2 regions of the Paenibacillus sp. W4I10 genome follow, and region 2 is predicted to be linked to the other one. Evidence: riboswitches for the same ligand, from Rfam matches in the RefSeq annotation. Region 2 holds a riboswitch; the other holds the start of a gene.
What was found. Region 2 has a riboswitch for glycine ahead of gcvT (glycine cleavage system aminomethyltransferase GcvT). Riboswitches for the same ligand answer to the same signal wherever they lie in the genome.
Positions count from the first base shown of each region.

Region 1: another riboswitch for glycine. It lies ahead of sdaAB (L-serine ammonia-lyase, iron-sulfur-dependent subunit beta); the one in region 2 lies ahead of gcvT (glycine cleavage system aminomethyltransferase GcvT).

Region 1 is NZ_JAUSXX010000001.1:4,671,973-4,679,746, reverse strand. Features, by position in the region: gene QF049_RS20935 (phosphotransferase enzyme family protein) at 1-948, shown strand, start outside; glycine riboswitch at 1,297-1,419, shown strand; glycine riboswitch at 1,424-1,558, shown strand; gene sdaAB (L-serine ammonia-lyase, iron-sulfur-dependent subunit beta) at 1,671-2,360, shown strand; gene sdaAA (L-serine ammonia-lyase, iron-sulfur-dependent, subunit alpha) at 2,350-3,327, shown strand; gene QF049_RS20920 (alpha-glycosidase) at 3,499-5,259, opposite strand; gene QF049_RS20915 (response regulator transcription factor) at 5,488-6,171, shown strand; gene QF049_RS20910 (HAMP domain-containing sensor histidine kinase) at 6,216-7,721, shown strand.
Region 2 is NZ_JAUSXX010000001.1:6,755,483-6,763,256, reverse strand. Features, by position in the region: gene QF049_RS30345 (BglG family transcription antiterminator) at 1-1,986, opposite strand, end outside; gene QF049_RS30340 (PTS mannitol transporter subunit IIBC) at 2,025-3,479, opposite strand; gene gcvH (glycine cleavage system protein GcvH) at 3,901-4,293, opposite strand; glycine riboswitch at 4,637-4,759, shown strand; glycine riboswitch at 4,763-4,863, shown strand; gene gcvT (glycine cleavage system aminomethyltransferase GcvT) at 5,080-6,216, shown strand; gene gcvPA (aminomethyl-transferring glycine dehydrogenase subunit GcvPA) at 6,213-7,568, shown strand; gene gcvPB (aminomethyl-transferring glycine dehydrogenase subunit GcvPB) at 7,706-7,774, shown strand, end outside.

The sequences.
Region 1 (7,774 bases), 2.1 Mb from region 2:
ATTGAGAAACCTGTCGTTTCATATATTCGTCATAATGAGAATCTGACGTATCATGTCGTTGATGAAGCAAGCGGGCAGAAGTATCTGCTACGTATCCATCAAGCCGCATATGCAAGTATGACAGGCATTCAGCATACACCTCCTGCGCTGGAGGCAGAGATGAACCTGCTTCATGAGTTAAATGCAACGACAGCATTACGCGTACAGCATCCGGTACGCAATGTATCAGGAGATTGGGTCACGTTATGGACAAGTGAAGCAGGTAAAGAGATCTGCTGTACAGTTCTGGAGTGGATTGAGGGAAGGGACATCCAGCAGGGAGAACGCCTGACAACAGAACAGATCTATGATCTTGGGGCACAACTGCAGATGCTTCATCAATATGGGCGTGAGCAGAATCAGACAGATCAAACAAAGGTGCGGCCGGCATATGGCAACATTCATGAGAACTTGGTCATGCTAGGGCAGCTAGAGGAAAGCGTCCGACTGGGGATTTTTACAACGGAAGACTTCGATCTGCTTCGTGAGACGTTTGAGAACATTAATGAGCAGCTAGAAACATACCCGCAGCACGCAGGGACATGGGGGATCATTCATGGGGATATTACTCGCAACAATCTGCTGATAACGGATCAGGGGATGTCCATGATTGATTTTTGCCTACACGGTTATGGTTATTATCTTTTCGATGCCGGAGGGGCAGCGCTTATGTTCAATCGGGAGGAACGTGACATATTCTTATCAGCTTATACCAAACAGATCGCGCCACTGACGGATCGTGATATCCGATTAATGGAAGGATTCATGTTGATCTTTACACTGGGTTATTATGCCTTTCAGATGGCGAATGAGTCGAGACACGAATGGATGAAAGACCGTATGCCGAAGTTATGCAGCAAGTATTGCAGACCCTATGTACAGAACGAGAGTATCTTCTACGAACTGTGAATTAGGGTGTGCAGATCCGGAAGGGCTACGAACAGTGTGGTTCAAATATTATGGTTGCCTGAATACCCGAACAGTTTCGTGGACAATATCATAAATAGTAGTAAGCACATCTTTGATTGAAGGAAAATGAAATAATATGTTTAAAATATCCTTTTATCGTATTAATGTGATGAAAGCTGACAAAATATTCTGGTTTTCATCGGTTCAATCGAAAATGAAGGAAATACATCCAAAGAAATCGTTAAGTTTGTTGACACTGATCTTCCGGTCGATTAATCTTAATGAAGAAGAAATGAACGATTTCCATTACTGTTCTGACATACGCTCAGAATGGTTCCATACAGCGGATGATAACGAGCGGGAGAGACCTGGGTTAGCCGAGCAATGGCTAGTGTTCAGGCACCGAAGGAGCAAGCTGCTGCGCACCCGGCCCAGTGGTTAATCTCTCAGGTAAATGTACCATCGTTGGACGCAACTCTGGAGAGTGCGCGAATTGCGCCACCCAAGGGGTATATGATCAGTTAGTCCGGTGACTTGTCTGTAATCGCAGGCAATGCACCTTGTCGTGAGACACTGCTGATCGTGAAACTCTCAGGTATCGAGGACAGAGAGAGGGCCTGAGGCCTTCTTCTGTCCTTTTTTGATGTCATCATTCAGTAATAAAGGAACATTATGGCATGGGATCTGGATGGAAATGACGAACACAATTGGAGGGTTACAAGGTGCGATTTAAAGATGTTTTCTCAATTATTGGTCCGTCGATGACGGGGCCTTCAAGTTCACATACAGCTGGAGCAGCAAGGCTCGGAAGAATCGCTCGTCAGTGGCTAGGTTGTACGCCCGAACGTGCCCGGTTGACACTATACGGTTCATTTGCTGATACGTATCAGGGGCACGGAACAGATCTGGCACTGATCGGCGGTCTGCTGGATTATGTCACAGACGATCCGCGTATCCCGGATGCAGAGCAATACGCAGAGGAAGCGGGCATGGAGGTTGAGTTTTACACAAGTGGCCTGCCTGCTCCTCATCCGAATACGGTCAAAATTGAGTTGTGGCATGAAGGGCGTACCTGTTCCTTAATTGGTGCTTCTATTGGTGGTGGTAGTGTATCGGTGCATGCGATGAATGATTTTCGTGTTCAGATTAGTGGTGAGTTTCCGACACTCGTGCTGCGGCATGCGGACAAAGCAGGGGTGCTTGCCTCGGTAACGTCCACGATCAGTTCATCCGGGGTTAACATCGGGTATATGCAGGTGGATCGGAAAGCCCGTGATGGCGAAGCGCTTACCGCGATGGAAATGGATGGTGCGCCTAATCCTGATATGCTCAAGCGTCTAAAGGAGCTGGATCATGTACTGGACATTCGTGTCATCGATTTGAAGAGAGGAGTTGATTCGGATGCGATTTAAACATTTACACGAACTGAATACGATCTGTACAGCGGAATCCAAAACGATTGCTCAACTGATGATCGAGGAGCAGGTTCAGGAGACCAATACACCGGAAGCGGATGTTGTGAAGCAGATGTCTGAATATTATCAGGTGATGAAGGAAGCGGTACGTAAAGGGTTAACGGAAGATACCACTTCACGCAGTGGATTAACGGGTGGAGACGGTAAAAGAATGGCAGAGTACATTCGCAAGGGTGAAACTTGCTCGGGAGATGCTTCCGCACTTGCCATGGCGTATGCCCTGTGTGTATCTGAAGTAAATGCCTCCATGGGCCGGATTGTGGCAACACCAACAGCCGGTTCCTGCGGCATCATCCCCGGTGTTTTTATTAGCTCACAGGAGCGATTTGGCTGGACGGACGAACATTTGGTGAATGGGTTGTTCTGCGCGGGAGCGATCGGTTATGTTATTGCCAACAATTCATTTATCTCCGGTGCGGAAGGTGGCTGTCAGGCGGAAGTGGGTTCCGCGATCGGCATGGCTGCGGGTGCCATGGTTGAACTGCGTGGAGGTACACCGGAACAGGTCGTTCATGCCGTAGGCTTGGCGTTAAAAAATACACTGGGCCTTATCTGTGATCCGGTCGCAGGCCTCGTTGAGATTCCATGCATCGTCCGTAACGGACTGGGTGCAGTTACGGCGCTAGCTGCGGCTGATATGGCCCTGGCCGGAGTGCGTAGTGCTATTCCTTCAGATGAAGTCATCGACGTTATGCTGGAAGTAGGCAGTGCGATGCCGAGCCGTCACCGGGAGACAGCCCAGGGCGGGTTGGCCCAGACGCCAACCGGCCGCAAAATGATGCAGAAGCTGGCAAAACCGAAGGCCAAGCGTGCAGAGCCGGAGATGGAGTCGAAGACAGCGGATTCTGACACCACTACAAGTGGGGCGGACAGTGCTCAAATGGACACAGACCCTAAGGTTTAAGCTGAACTGGGACTACCGGGATATCATCAGTGACATTATGATGTATAACAGCGTTACAAAACAAGCGTCTGCGAACCTGAATCCAGGTTCTGCAGGACGCTTGTTTTATACTGTCAAATGAAGCGAAGCTGGGCTACTAATATGTGACTTCAGATGTATGTGTAATCTGATCTAATCCTTGCTCACAGACGTACTCAGTACGGCATATCCATACGCGGGCAATTCAATGGCAAGCACGCCGTCATCCTTGGCGGTACGATGGTTTCCACCAAATAGCTCGGTCCAATCCTCGTCACCAGCCTCCAGCTCGACAATAGCCGTCTCTTCGGATCGATTGAATAGAACCAGAATGCGTTCCTCCTCATTTTGCCGCTCAAATACCAGTTGACTGCCATCGGTACGAGCCTGCAGGAAACGAACAGTGCCTTCTGCACGGAGGGCAGGATGAGCATGACGCAGGGAGATCAGTTTTTGATAAAAGTCGAGCAACTCACGGTCCTGCTTCGCTTCATCCCATTCCATGCATTTCCGGCATCCCGGATCATGCTCGCCGTCCATTCCAATCTCGTCTCCGTAATAGATGCACGGAGCGCCCAAGTAACTGAACTGGAATAATGCAGCCAGCTTCATCTTGCGCTGGTCTCCTTCACACAGCGTGAGCAGTCGTGGGGTATCGTGACTGTCCAGCAAATTAAACGCCACTTCGCTGGCCTGAAGCGGATAACGGGACAACTGTCGCCCGATGGAGTTTGCGAACTGTTCGGCGTGCATTGTATTTTTCACAAAGAAAGCATTCACGGCATCGGTAAACGGATAGTTCATGGACGCATCGAACTGGTCGCCTTGCAGCCAAGAGGAAGACTCGTTCCATACTTCGCCCAGAATGTAGGCATCCGGATTAGCGGCTTTGACCACACGGCGGAAATCACGCCAGAATGCATCGTCCACTTCGTCTGCCACATCCAGCCGCCATCCGTCCGCACCCACTTCCTTGATCCAGTACTCAGCAACCTCCAGCAGATAGGCCTTAACCTCGGCATTCTCCGTATTGAGCTTTGGCATGTGCGCTTCGAATCCGAAGGTCTCATACGTAGGAATGCCGTCCTTCACGTCCAGCGGGTATTCGTGTACATGGAACCAGTCCTTGTATTTGGATTGTTCTCCGTTCTTCTGCACATCCACAAACGGCGCAAACGTCTTCCCGGAATGGTTGAACACAGCATCCAGAAGTACGCGAATTCCACGTGCATGGCACAGCTCGACCAGTCGTTTCACGGTATCTGCGTCACCAAAGTGCCGGTCTACCCGCAGGTAGTCTTCAGTATCGTATTTGTGATTGGTGGTGGCTTCAAAAATGGGTGTGAAGTAGATCGCATTAATGCCCAGATCGCTGATGTAATCCAGATGGTCGATTACGCCCTGAAGGTCACCGCCGAAGAAATTGAAAGGTGTCGGCTCGCCACCCCACGGTTCCACTTTTTCTGGACTAATATCCGGGTTGCCGTTCGCGAATCGTTCAGGGAAAATCTGATAGAATACCGCATCTTTCACCCATTCAGGGGGTGTGAATACGGCCCCGGCATGTATGTAGGGGAATTGGAACATGCGGCCTGGATCGTCCGGCTCTTCTTCCTGGAAGCCCGTCTCGGTCATCCAGATCTGCTCGTCTCCGTCTTTTAATAGAAAAGAGTACTTCAGCCGATGGTAAGGAGGCTTCACTTCACCTTCGTAATAATCGAACATGGAGTCAGAGGTGAACTTCGTTAAGGGAACCAGCGCTTTGGTTGCATCCCACGCATATTTGTCTCCGGTCAGGGCATGTACCTCAGTCAGATCATTCTTTTTGGCACGCAAACGCAGATGGATTGTATCTTGGTCATAGGCATAGGCCCAGTTTCGTTTCGGTTGATGATAGATGGCTTCCAGCAGCATAATGAATTTCCTCCCGTCAGGTGTAGGTATAATATGTACTTGGTAGATTTGATTGATATAACATTCCCCACGTTAATGGATAAGCTATAATTAGAATGTGTGGTAACGTAAAGGAATTCAATATGGTTTCAACAAGATATGAATCCATCTGTTATAGACAGCTTTTATCAGGATGATGCTCAGATATATCATTAACCCAATGGGGGCAGAAAGGAAACGAATATTCGAATGAAAACCAAACTGTTATATATTGAAGATGATACGGAAATTGCAACTTGGGTCAGAGCCGATCTGGAGGAGCGCGGTTATGAGGTGGTATGGCTCGGCAGTGGTGAAGGTGCAGCGGAGGCTGCTGTCGGTTGCTCACTCATTATTCTGGATGTCATGCTGCCCGGGTTGGATGGATTTACGGTGGGTCAGCGACTGAAAAAAGAACATCCCGCCGTGCCCATTGTCATGCTCTCGGCCAGAACGTCCATTGACGACAAGTTGCATGGTCTCGATTTTGCCGATGACTATGTGACCAAACCATTTCACCCCGATGAACTGGCTGCCCGGATTGAAGTACAACTGCGTAAGGCAGGAACAGCGGTATCCACGGATGCTGCCCTGAAGCTGGATCATCTCTCCATCTATGAGAAGGACAACCGGATCGTCAATGAGGAGACGGGAGATGAGATTATTTTATCGGGAAAACAGTTCCACATCTTCGCCTACCTGCTAAGACATATGGGCATGATTCGAACCAAAGAGCAGATCTATGAAGCCGTCTGGAACGAGCCCTATCTGGATGGGGACAAAACTTTAATGGTACATATTCGGCATCTGCGCGAAAAGCTGGAGCTTGATCCGGCTAATCCTGTAGTTATTCAGACGGTCCGTGGTGTGGGATATCGTGTGAAGAAGCCATGATCCGGTGGTTCAGGGAACGGAAGATCATGAAGGGAGAACGAAGCATGGATCAAAAGCAATCCGGGCGGCGCAAGCTTCGCTTTGGGCGGTCCTTGATGTCCAGATACATTATCCTGATCTTGGCGGCTGTATTATTTGTGCCCGTTGTGCTTCCGATCATATCCGTTATATATATTGTCGTAGTGAATAATACGAATACGAATCAAGCAGCACCTTATGGTGACGTTACCCGGATTAGTAAACTCTGGTCGCGGGAAGCAAAGAATCTGGATGGTGCTTCCAATGAAGAGGTTAAGGCCCGATTGGAGCAATTACATGGCTCGTATCCCAAATCTTCCATGTATCGTGTGAATGCGAGCGGTGAGACCCTCTTCATTATCGGTGGTGAGGATGTAAACATTCAGAAATCCAAATCCCCGGATGGCAGGACAGACACGACATTGAGATGGTCACTGGACACCGGACAAACGGCAGAGACTCGAATTCCGGCCATATGGAATGTGAGCAACACGGTGCAATTCATGAAAGAAGCTTCCTTTCGCGATCCACTGACCGTAGTTGCATATATTGGCGGAGCTGAGCAGGACAAAGGACAGGGATTCATGATCATTGAAGTACCGCGGTCACTTCTGCAAATGAATCAGAGTAACTGGCCGATGGAACTCTTGTATCTTGGTATCGTAATGACCCTCATCTTTCTGATCTTCATCATTATGTCGATTCTCTTCTTCGCACGCATTCGCAAACGACTTATTCGTTTGCAGACGGCCATGATGACCACTGGAAAGGAAGGCCTCCCGCTTCCGGTAGATATCCGCCGGTCAGACGAGATTGGTCAACTGGAAGAATCCTTCAATCAGATGGTGCATCAACTATCCGACAGCCGCCACCGTGAACGCGAGGAGGAACAATTGCGCAAACGTCTCATTGCGGGGCTTTCCCACGATCTGCGTACCCCGCTAACGGTGATTCGTGGACATATGCATGCTTTGCACAAGGAAGAGCTGAGCGAGCAAGGTGACCGTTCATTACATCGCATGGAAGCAAAGATGGAGGACCTCGGTGGGCTCATTGACAACATGTTATCCTACAATTTGCTCACGAGTGGGAAATATACACTGAAGCTGGAAGAGAAAGATATACTGCGGATCGTCAGGGAAACGGCGGCCGCCTGGTACCCGGTCTGGGAGAAAGAGCAATTTGATATTGATATTGACCTGCCAGAGGAACCGCTGATCTGGCATATGGATGAACAGGGCATGCGCCGTATTCTTGATAATTTGTTCCAAAACGTGATCCGTCATGCCGCCAGCGGGAAATATATTGGTATATCAACTCAGGAGATTCAGGGTGAGACGGCCATCGTTATTCAGGATCGGGGTCCGGGAATGCAACCGAATTCCGACACAAAAGGCACAGGTCTAGGCTTATCCATTGTAGACCTGTTGATTCGTGAGATGGGTCTGCGCAAGCGGGTAGACAGTTCCGATACGGGTGTCCAGACATATATCTACAGTGGTAAGGGAAACAGGGAAACAACAAACCGCTGAAATAGCTTTTTTAAACTAAACTTAAACTAGAGACTACTTTGGCTTTAACCTTG
Region 2 (7,774 bases):
CTGTAATAACAGTGCGCTGATCTCACTGAGAACCTCCAGGCTTTCCTTGGATAATTCTCTAGGACCGAGCATCAAGAGGACATGGGTAACTCCTGCCGGATCATCCGGCGTACGAAGGAGTGGCTCAGTGAGCTGAAACAAGCTGATGGACGGCCTGTAGATCCCCTCACTGCGTGTATGAAACAGCGCAAGTCTTGTACCGGGAATCTTCTGACTCCCCACTGCCTCACGTGCCTCCAACCGTTTCGCGACCTCCTCCGGTTCCTTCAACACACCAGATCCATGGAGTACGTTGCACATCGCATACACCGTTTTATAGAATCCGATATCCTGATTATCCAGCGGGTAGACCTGAAACTTGCCAATAATTCGGACGATTTCAACTAAAATAGCTTCCATTCCATCAGGGTCCGAGTAACGACTTGTTGTCTGAACCTCTGTCTCCCGCGGCTTGTGATGCTGTCGTTGTAACGTTGTTGTCCTAATAAAATGACGCAGACGTTCGCTCTCTTCTGCCGTAAGCAGGGGACTCACTTTGTAATACTGATGCTCATCCATTGGGAGATCAACAGTGGATAAGACCAGATCATATTGATCTGTAGGTATCCGGGCAGCTTCATACCAGGACACACTATCCATGATCCGAATCTCGGGAATCTCCTTGGACAATCGGCTGGAAAGCATGCGTGATGATCCAATTCCGCTTGTACACACGATGATCGCCCGGATCTCCCGTTTCAATGCACGTAACCTCTCGATGGAAGCCCCAAAATGCATAACCAGGAAACCAATTTCCTCATCCGGAACGTCTGTACCTGGCCAAGCTTGATGCACGGATTGTTTGACCTCTTCGAAGAGGGAATCATAATCCTTGCGAATCTGCTGCAGTAACGGATTACGAATCATCTGTTGCCCTTCAATTCGCTCCATGACAGGTTGCATATGACCAAGCAGACCTTCACGAAGTAAACGATCCTCATGAAAGGCATAATGCGTTCTAGCTTGCATCTGATCAATCAGAGAATGTACCCTGTCCAGTAAAATCAAGTCGTCTATTGGCAACAGCCTCGAAGAGTGAATTCGCTGCTCTGTCTCAACTAATAGTCTATGAAAATAAGCTTGCTCATCTTGGGAGAATGTCAGCCCCAGCTGGGTGGATAACACACCACACAAGCGGGATGCCATATAAGGTGGAACCTTCATCTCATCCTGCTCTGCGACTTCATCTCCCTTGTTCTCCAGGGGAGGTATGCGGCCAATGCCAATGCCTTTACGAATACGTACAACCGCGACGGATAATTGAATAAGCAGCTTCATGTATTGCCGTTCCGGGATGTTCTCCAGCCATTCGATGTCTGGTTGCCATAACGCATTTTCGATCGTAAGCACATCATCATGTCCGATCATATCCAGCAATTTTTGGTTTACGATGGAGCCCCCTTGTTCAGGTTGTCTTCCGAACAGGTCGGACTCATCCAGAAATTCCAGAGCAAGTGCAGCTATGGCTGTGCGATGAATCGTCTCACTTCCGTTAATCTTGACGCCATATCCACGTCTACGAACCAGCTTTAGTCCCGCCTGACGAATCCGTGACTCCAGATCGTCCAGATCAGTGGTTACGGTGGATACGGTCACTTTAAGATCCGAAGCCAAGGCGAGTAACTTTACAGGCTCCGGTTCATCCAGCAGGATGCAAAGCATGAAGAGCTTACGCTCTTCTGGCGTAAACTCTACATATTCTTTACCCTCTAGTTGCTGGCGCAATACAGCCAGATCATCGGAACTGGCATCGATTCGAATACCGGTTCCCGATTTTTTTTCCAGCCTCATGCCCAAAGGTTCAAGCCATTGTTCAATCATTTGCAGCTCCCGGTGAACTGTTCTGGTACTGACCTTTACTTCAACGGCGATTTCGCCGGCAGTGACTTCATGTGGATGCTCCAGCAGAAACTCCACGATTTCACGTTGTCTTTTGGTAATACTCATATCTCAGCCTCCGGCTCAGGGAAAACGAATGCGGGCAATTACTTTAGACGTTCAACGAGCGCATCGTATTCCGGGCTTTTTAGGAAGTTGTCGATGGATATATGTTCTGCGTTCGGCGCAACGGAGCGAGCACGATCGGTTAATGTTTGTTGTGTGATCACCACATCTGCATCCGGCGGAATATCACTGATCGCCGTATTGGTCACAGTAACGTCAATCCCCTCTGCCTTCATCTTCTTGCGTAGAATGGATGCACCCATGGCACTCGACCCCATACCTGCATCACAGGAGAAGACAATCTTCTTCACATCTGTTTTCACTGTAGAAGGAGTCATATCTGCGGCTCTGCCTGCTTCACGATGATTAGCCGTAATGCCAGCATTTGGCACGGTTCCTTGACCCTTCATGTCTTTCATCCGACTGGATGCGGACTCCAGATCTTCGTCCTTTTGTTTACCCGTTTTCAGCAACACTGCTGCAACCAGGAAGGAAACGACTGCTGCTACAAGCACCCCTGCGAGCATCGGCAGGTATCCACCTTTTGGTGTTAAGAGGAAATACGCGATAATACTACCCGGTGATGGTGCCGAAACAAGTCCTGCTCCGGTTAGCATGAATGTTAATGTACCTGCGACGCCACCCGCGATTGCAGCAAGAATCAGAATCGGTCTCATCAGAATGTAAGGGAAGTAGATCTCATGAATTCCCCCGAAGAAATGAATGATAACCGCACCTGGTGCAGAAGATTTGGCCATTCCGCGTCCAAAGAAGCAGTAAGCAAGCAAGATACCAAGTCCCGGACCCGGGTTCGATTCAAGCATGTATAATACGGATTGCCCTAATTCTCTTGCTTGATCTGTTGCAATCGGTGTCAGAATCCCGTGGTTGATTGCATTGTTCAGGAACAATACTTTACCTGGTTCAATAATTAGGTTGACCAGCGGTAGCAAGCCCAGATTCATCAGACCTTGTACCCCGGCGGACAATACTTTGCTAATCGCTTCTACAGCAGGCCCGATGCCCAGTAGAGCAATAATCCCCAAGATCCCGCCAATAATACCGGCTGAGAAGTTGTTAACCAACATTTCAAATCCGGCTCTAATTTTACCTTCAATGGATTTATCGAACTTTTTGATGATCCATGCTGCCAGTGGTCCGGCAATCATGGCACCGAGGAACATCGGGATATCACTACCCACGATGACCCCGATGGTCATAATGGCACCCACCACACCACCACGCTGACCATGCACCATCGTACCCCCGGTGTAACCAATTAACAGTGGCAGCAAATATTTGATCATCGGATCGACTAGCTGTGCTAGTGTCTCGTTGGGGAACCAGCCTGTTGGAATGAACATGGCCGTTATTAATCCCCAGGCGATGAACGCTCCCATATTCGGCATGACCATACCACTCAGGAATCGGCCAAAACGCTGCACACCTACCCGTAGCCCACCTTTGGAATTGGACGATTGGTCCAAATTACTCATTGTATTATCCTCCTTGGATCAAGTGATTATGACTTATGAAAGGGGTATCATTTCTCCCCTGCTGTAATCCTAAGCGAGAATGCTCTCCTGTTCAATGAAATGAAAGCGTACTTTCGTCATGAACAATGATGACAACATTAGGTTATGTAATCGTTTCAATCAATGCATAATGGCTGAACCCATTGATACACAAGGCTTTTCCTGCCTATGACTTTTGTCATATCGAGAATCATTTTCTAACCTATAGCTTGGTCCAATCAGGTGATTTACATCCCCAATCTGCCTCTATTCGTATTCAAAACCATTCTTGGAAAGCACAAAAAACCTGTGCAAGCATCCGGCTTACACAGGTCAAAAAAAATATGAAACTCATTTCATTTTGGTTATAAAATATATGTTAATAAGTACAAGTTCGTTGATACTATTCTTCCGTATGTTTACGATACGCGTCTGCGTTCATCAATGTAGACAATGCTGCTGTCAGATCTCCCTCAACACGGATCTCAATCATCCAACCTTCCTCGTAAGGAGAGCTGTTCACAAGTTCAGGTGAGTCCTGCAACGAATCATTGACTGCAATAATTGAACCTGTGACGGGAGAGAACAAGTCCGAAACCGTTTTGACCGATTCGATCGTTCCAATGCTGTCCTCTGCTTTTACATTGGTTTCAAGGTCAGGCAATTCCACAAACACGATGTCACCCAGCTGATGCTGCGCGAACTCGGTAATGCCAATACGTACAGTATCCTCCCCTACGGTTTGCACCCATTCGTGCTCTTCACTGTACAGGAAATCACTTTTCAATTCGCTCATCGATATCCGCCTCGCTTTTCATTAATGAGTGCATGCGTTCTTTGACCTTAACCTTTTTCCCAGAATATAGCGTATGATATTTTTGATTCAAATGTCAAGATACCTCACAATTTATTTGCTGAACACCTCTAAATCCTGTAACCGGATTACACTCTTTCTTCATATACTGGTGAATATTAGAATAGTAAGCGTACTCTTTATAAATACACGAACAATAACATTAAATTTATATTAAACATTCGGTTTTAAATCAATATCTATGATATCGTTCTTGACATAGGTAGTGGATTCACGTTTTAATGAGAGGAGTAAATGTGTTTATTGGACCATGATATACCCGCGGATGAATGTAAAGGGAGAGATTACCCGTGACACCCGATTCGGGATGTACATGAGGTAACGCCGAAGGAGTAAACCACCGATAAGCGGAGGTGAATCTCTCAGGCAAAAGGACTTTTACGGGACGCAACTCTGGAGAGCATCTATTCGCCCTGTGCGGGCGTTATGATCACCCAAGGGGAAACCTGCTGCACATCGCGGCGGGGTAACTCTCAGGTACAAGGGACAGAGCCTTAGAATACAGCGTGCTACTTGGCATGCCGATTCTTTGGCCTGTCCTTTTCCTTTTTCCCAAAAAACGAAAAACAGGATGTAGAACGGCGCTGCCCTAGCTGCTTACCATACTTATGTGATGAAAATATCTAGCTGAAAAATTTAAAAATACCCTGCTTCATTGATCCACGATTATATTTCCGGCCGGTTGACGGTCCATGACGAGGTGATTTGATGTCCGATTTGCTTAGAACACCACTCTTCCCACTATATCAGCAATACGAAGGCGTACGGTGCATTGATTTTGGAGGCTGGGAGCTTCCGGTGCAATTTAGCGGAATTCAGAAAGAACATGAAGCGGTGCGTGAGCGTGCTGGACTATTCGATGTATCCCATATGGGCGAATTCACAGTACAGGGTGAGCAGGCTGAAGTTTTTTTGCAACAAATGACGACCAATGATGTGACCACGCTGGTTCCCGGTCAAGCCCAGTACACCCTGATGTGTTATCCAGATGGCGGTGTGGTGGACGATCTGCTCGTGTATAAGCTGGAAGATCAGCATTATATGCTCGTGGTTAACGCCTCCAACATCGACAAGGATTGGGCATGGCTGCAAGAGCACCTGATCCCCGGCGTAAGCATGACCAACGATTCGGAGCAGACGGCGCTGCTCGCCTTGCAAGGTCCACTGGCTGTAGACATTATCGGGAAAGTTACAGATACGGATGTAAGCTCGATTGAACCGTTTCGTTTTGTGCCGTATGCTGAAGTATGCGGAGTAAAATTACTGTTGTCCCGTACCGGTTATACCGGTGAAGATGGCTTTGAACTATATGTACCTGCGGACCAGGCTACTGTGATCTGGAGTGGATTATTGCAGGCTGGAGAAGAGCACGGGCTGGTTCCGGCTGGACTTGGAGCAAGGGATACGCTACGTTTTGAAGCCAAGCTGCCTCTGTATGGGCAGGAATTATCGGCAACGATCTCTCCGCTAGAAGCTGGCGTTGGTATGTTTGTGAAACTGAATGCCGGACCTTTTATCGGACACGAAGCCTTGTTACAGCAAAAAAATGACGGGCCTGCCCGCAAACTGGTCGGCATCGAAGTGCTGGAGCGCGGTATTCCTCGCCCCCACTATCCGATTTACGCCGAAGGCGTACAGATTGGTGAAGTGACAACAGGCACGCAATCACCTACATTGAAGCGTAATCTGGGGCTTGCCCTCATCGACAGCAACTACGCTGCGCTGGGAACCCCGCTTGAGATTGAGATCCGAGGGAAGAAATTCAAAGCCGAGGTCGTGAAGACCCCTTTTCATAAACGGACACGTACGTCAAAGACACCTACTCAAGGAGCTGATCAAGCATGAGCAAGCACCGTTATATTCCCATGACTGAGCAAGATCAGAATGCCATGCTCGCAACCATCGGTGTGGATACGCTGGAGGAACTGTTTCAGGACATTCCAAAAGAGATTCGTTATCAGGGCGAGCTGCCCGTATCCTCCAAACTTGATGAATATGCGCTGACACGGCACATGTCCAAACAAGCTGGTGCCAATGCCAATTTCGAAACACACGCCAGCTTCCTCGGCGCAGGTATATATGATCATCATGTTCCTTCCGTCATCAATCATGTCATTTCCCGTTCCGAGTTCTACACTGCCTACACACCTTATCAGCCTGAGATCAGCCAAGGTGAACTACAGGCCATTTTCGAATTTCAATCCTACATCTGTGAATTAACCGGTATGGCTGTAGCCAATGCCAGTATGTATGACGGTGCAACTGCCTTTGCGGAAGCAGGAAACCTGGCCGCAGCGGCAACTCGTCGCAAACAGCTTATCGTATCCCGTACCGTTCATCCGGAAGCCCGTCAGGTATTGCAGGCATATGCGCACGGACTCCGTCTGGAGATTGTCGAGATAGGTTATAAGGATGGCGTCACTGATTGGGATGCCTTGCAAGCCGCCATATCGGACGATACCGCTGCTGTCATGATCCAGAGTCCGAACTTCTTTGGTGCCGTGGAAAATGTGAAGCAGGCTGCCGACCTCGTGCATGCGCACAAGGGCCTGCTCGTTGTAAGTGCCAACCCGCTATCGCTGGGTCTGCTGGAAGCCCCAGGCAAGCTGGGTGCCGACATCGTTGTAGGTGATGCGCAGCCCCTTGGCATCGCCGCTTCACTCGGCGGCCCGACATGCGGATATTTCGCCGTATCCCAGCCTCATATGCGCCGAATTCCTGGCCGAATTGTAGGCCAGACCAAGGATCGCAACGGAAAACGTGGATTTGTACTCACACTGCAAGCACGTGAACAGCATATCCGCCGCGAAAAGGCGACATCCAACATCTGTTCCAACCAAGCTTTGCTTGCACTCAGCGCATCTGTGTATATGTCCATCATGGGTAAACAGGGTATGATCGATGTCGCGGATCTGAATTTGCAAAAGAGTCATTACACCCTGAATACATTAACTGCAATTCCTGGAGTTAGCCTTACTTTTAATGCACCAACATTTAATGAGTTTGTTATTAAACTTCCTGAAGGAACCGACTTGGATGCCCTTCAGTTGAAATTGCTGGATGCAGGCTTTATTGGTGGTTACGAACTCGGACGTGATTATCCGGAGCTTGCCGGACATATGCTGATTGCTGTTACCGAACGGCGCACTAAGGAAGAGATTGACGAATTCGCACGAGCATTGGAGGGATCGCTGTGACTCAGGAAACGACGACGACAACGACAACATCGGTACAAGGACAATTGGAAACAGGTACCTCTGTCTCCACTTCGGTTCAACCTGAGACGGATACAACATTTAGTGCACAGACCCTATCTCCTGCTTCGGAACAATCATTGATTTTTGAACTCAGCAGCCCTGGACGTGTCGCTTATTCCTTGCCAGAATGTGACGTTCCTCGTCAG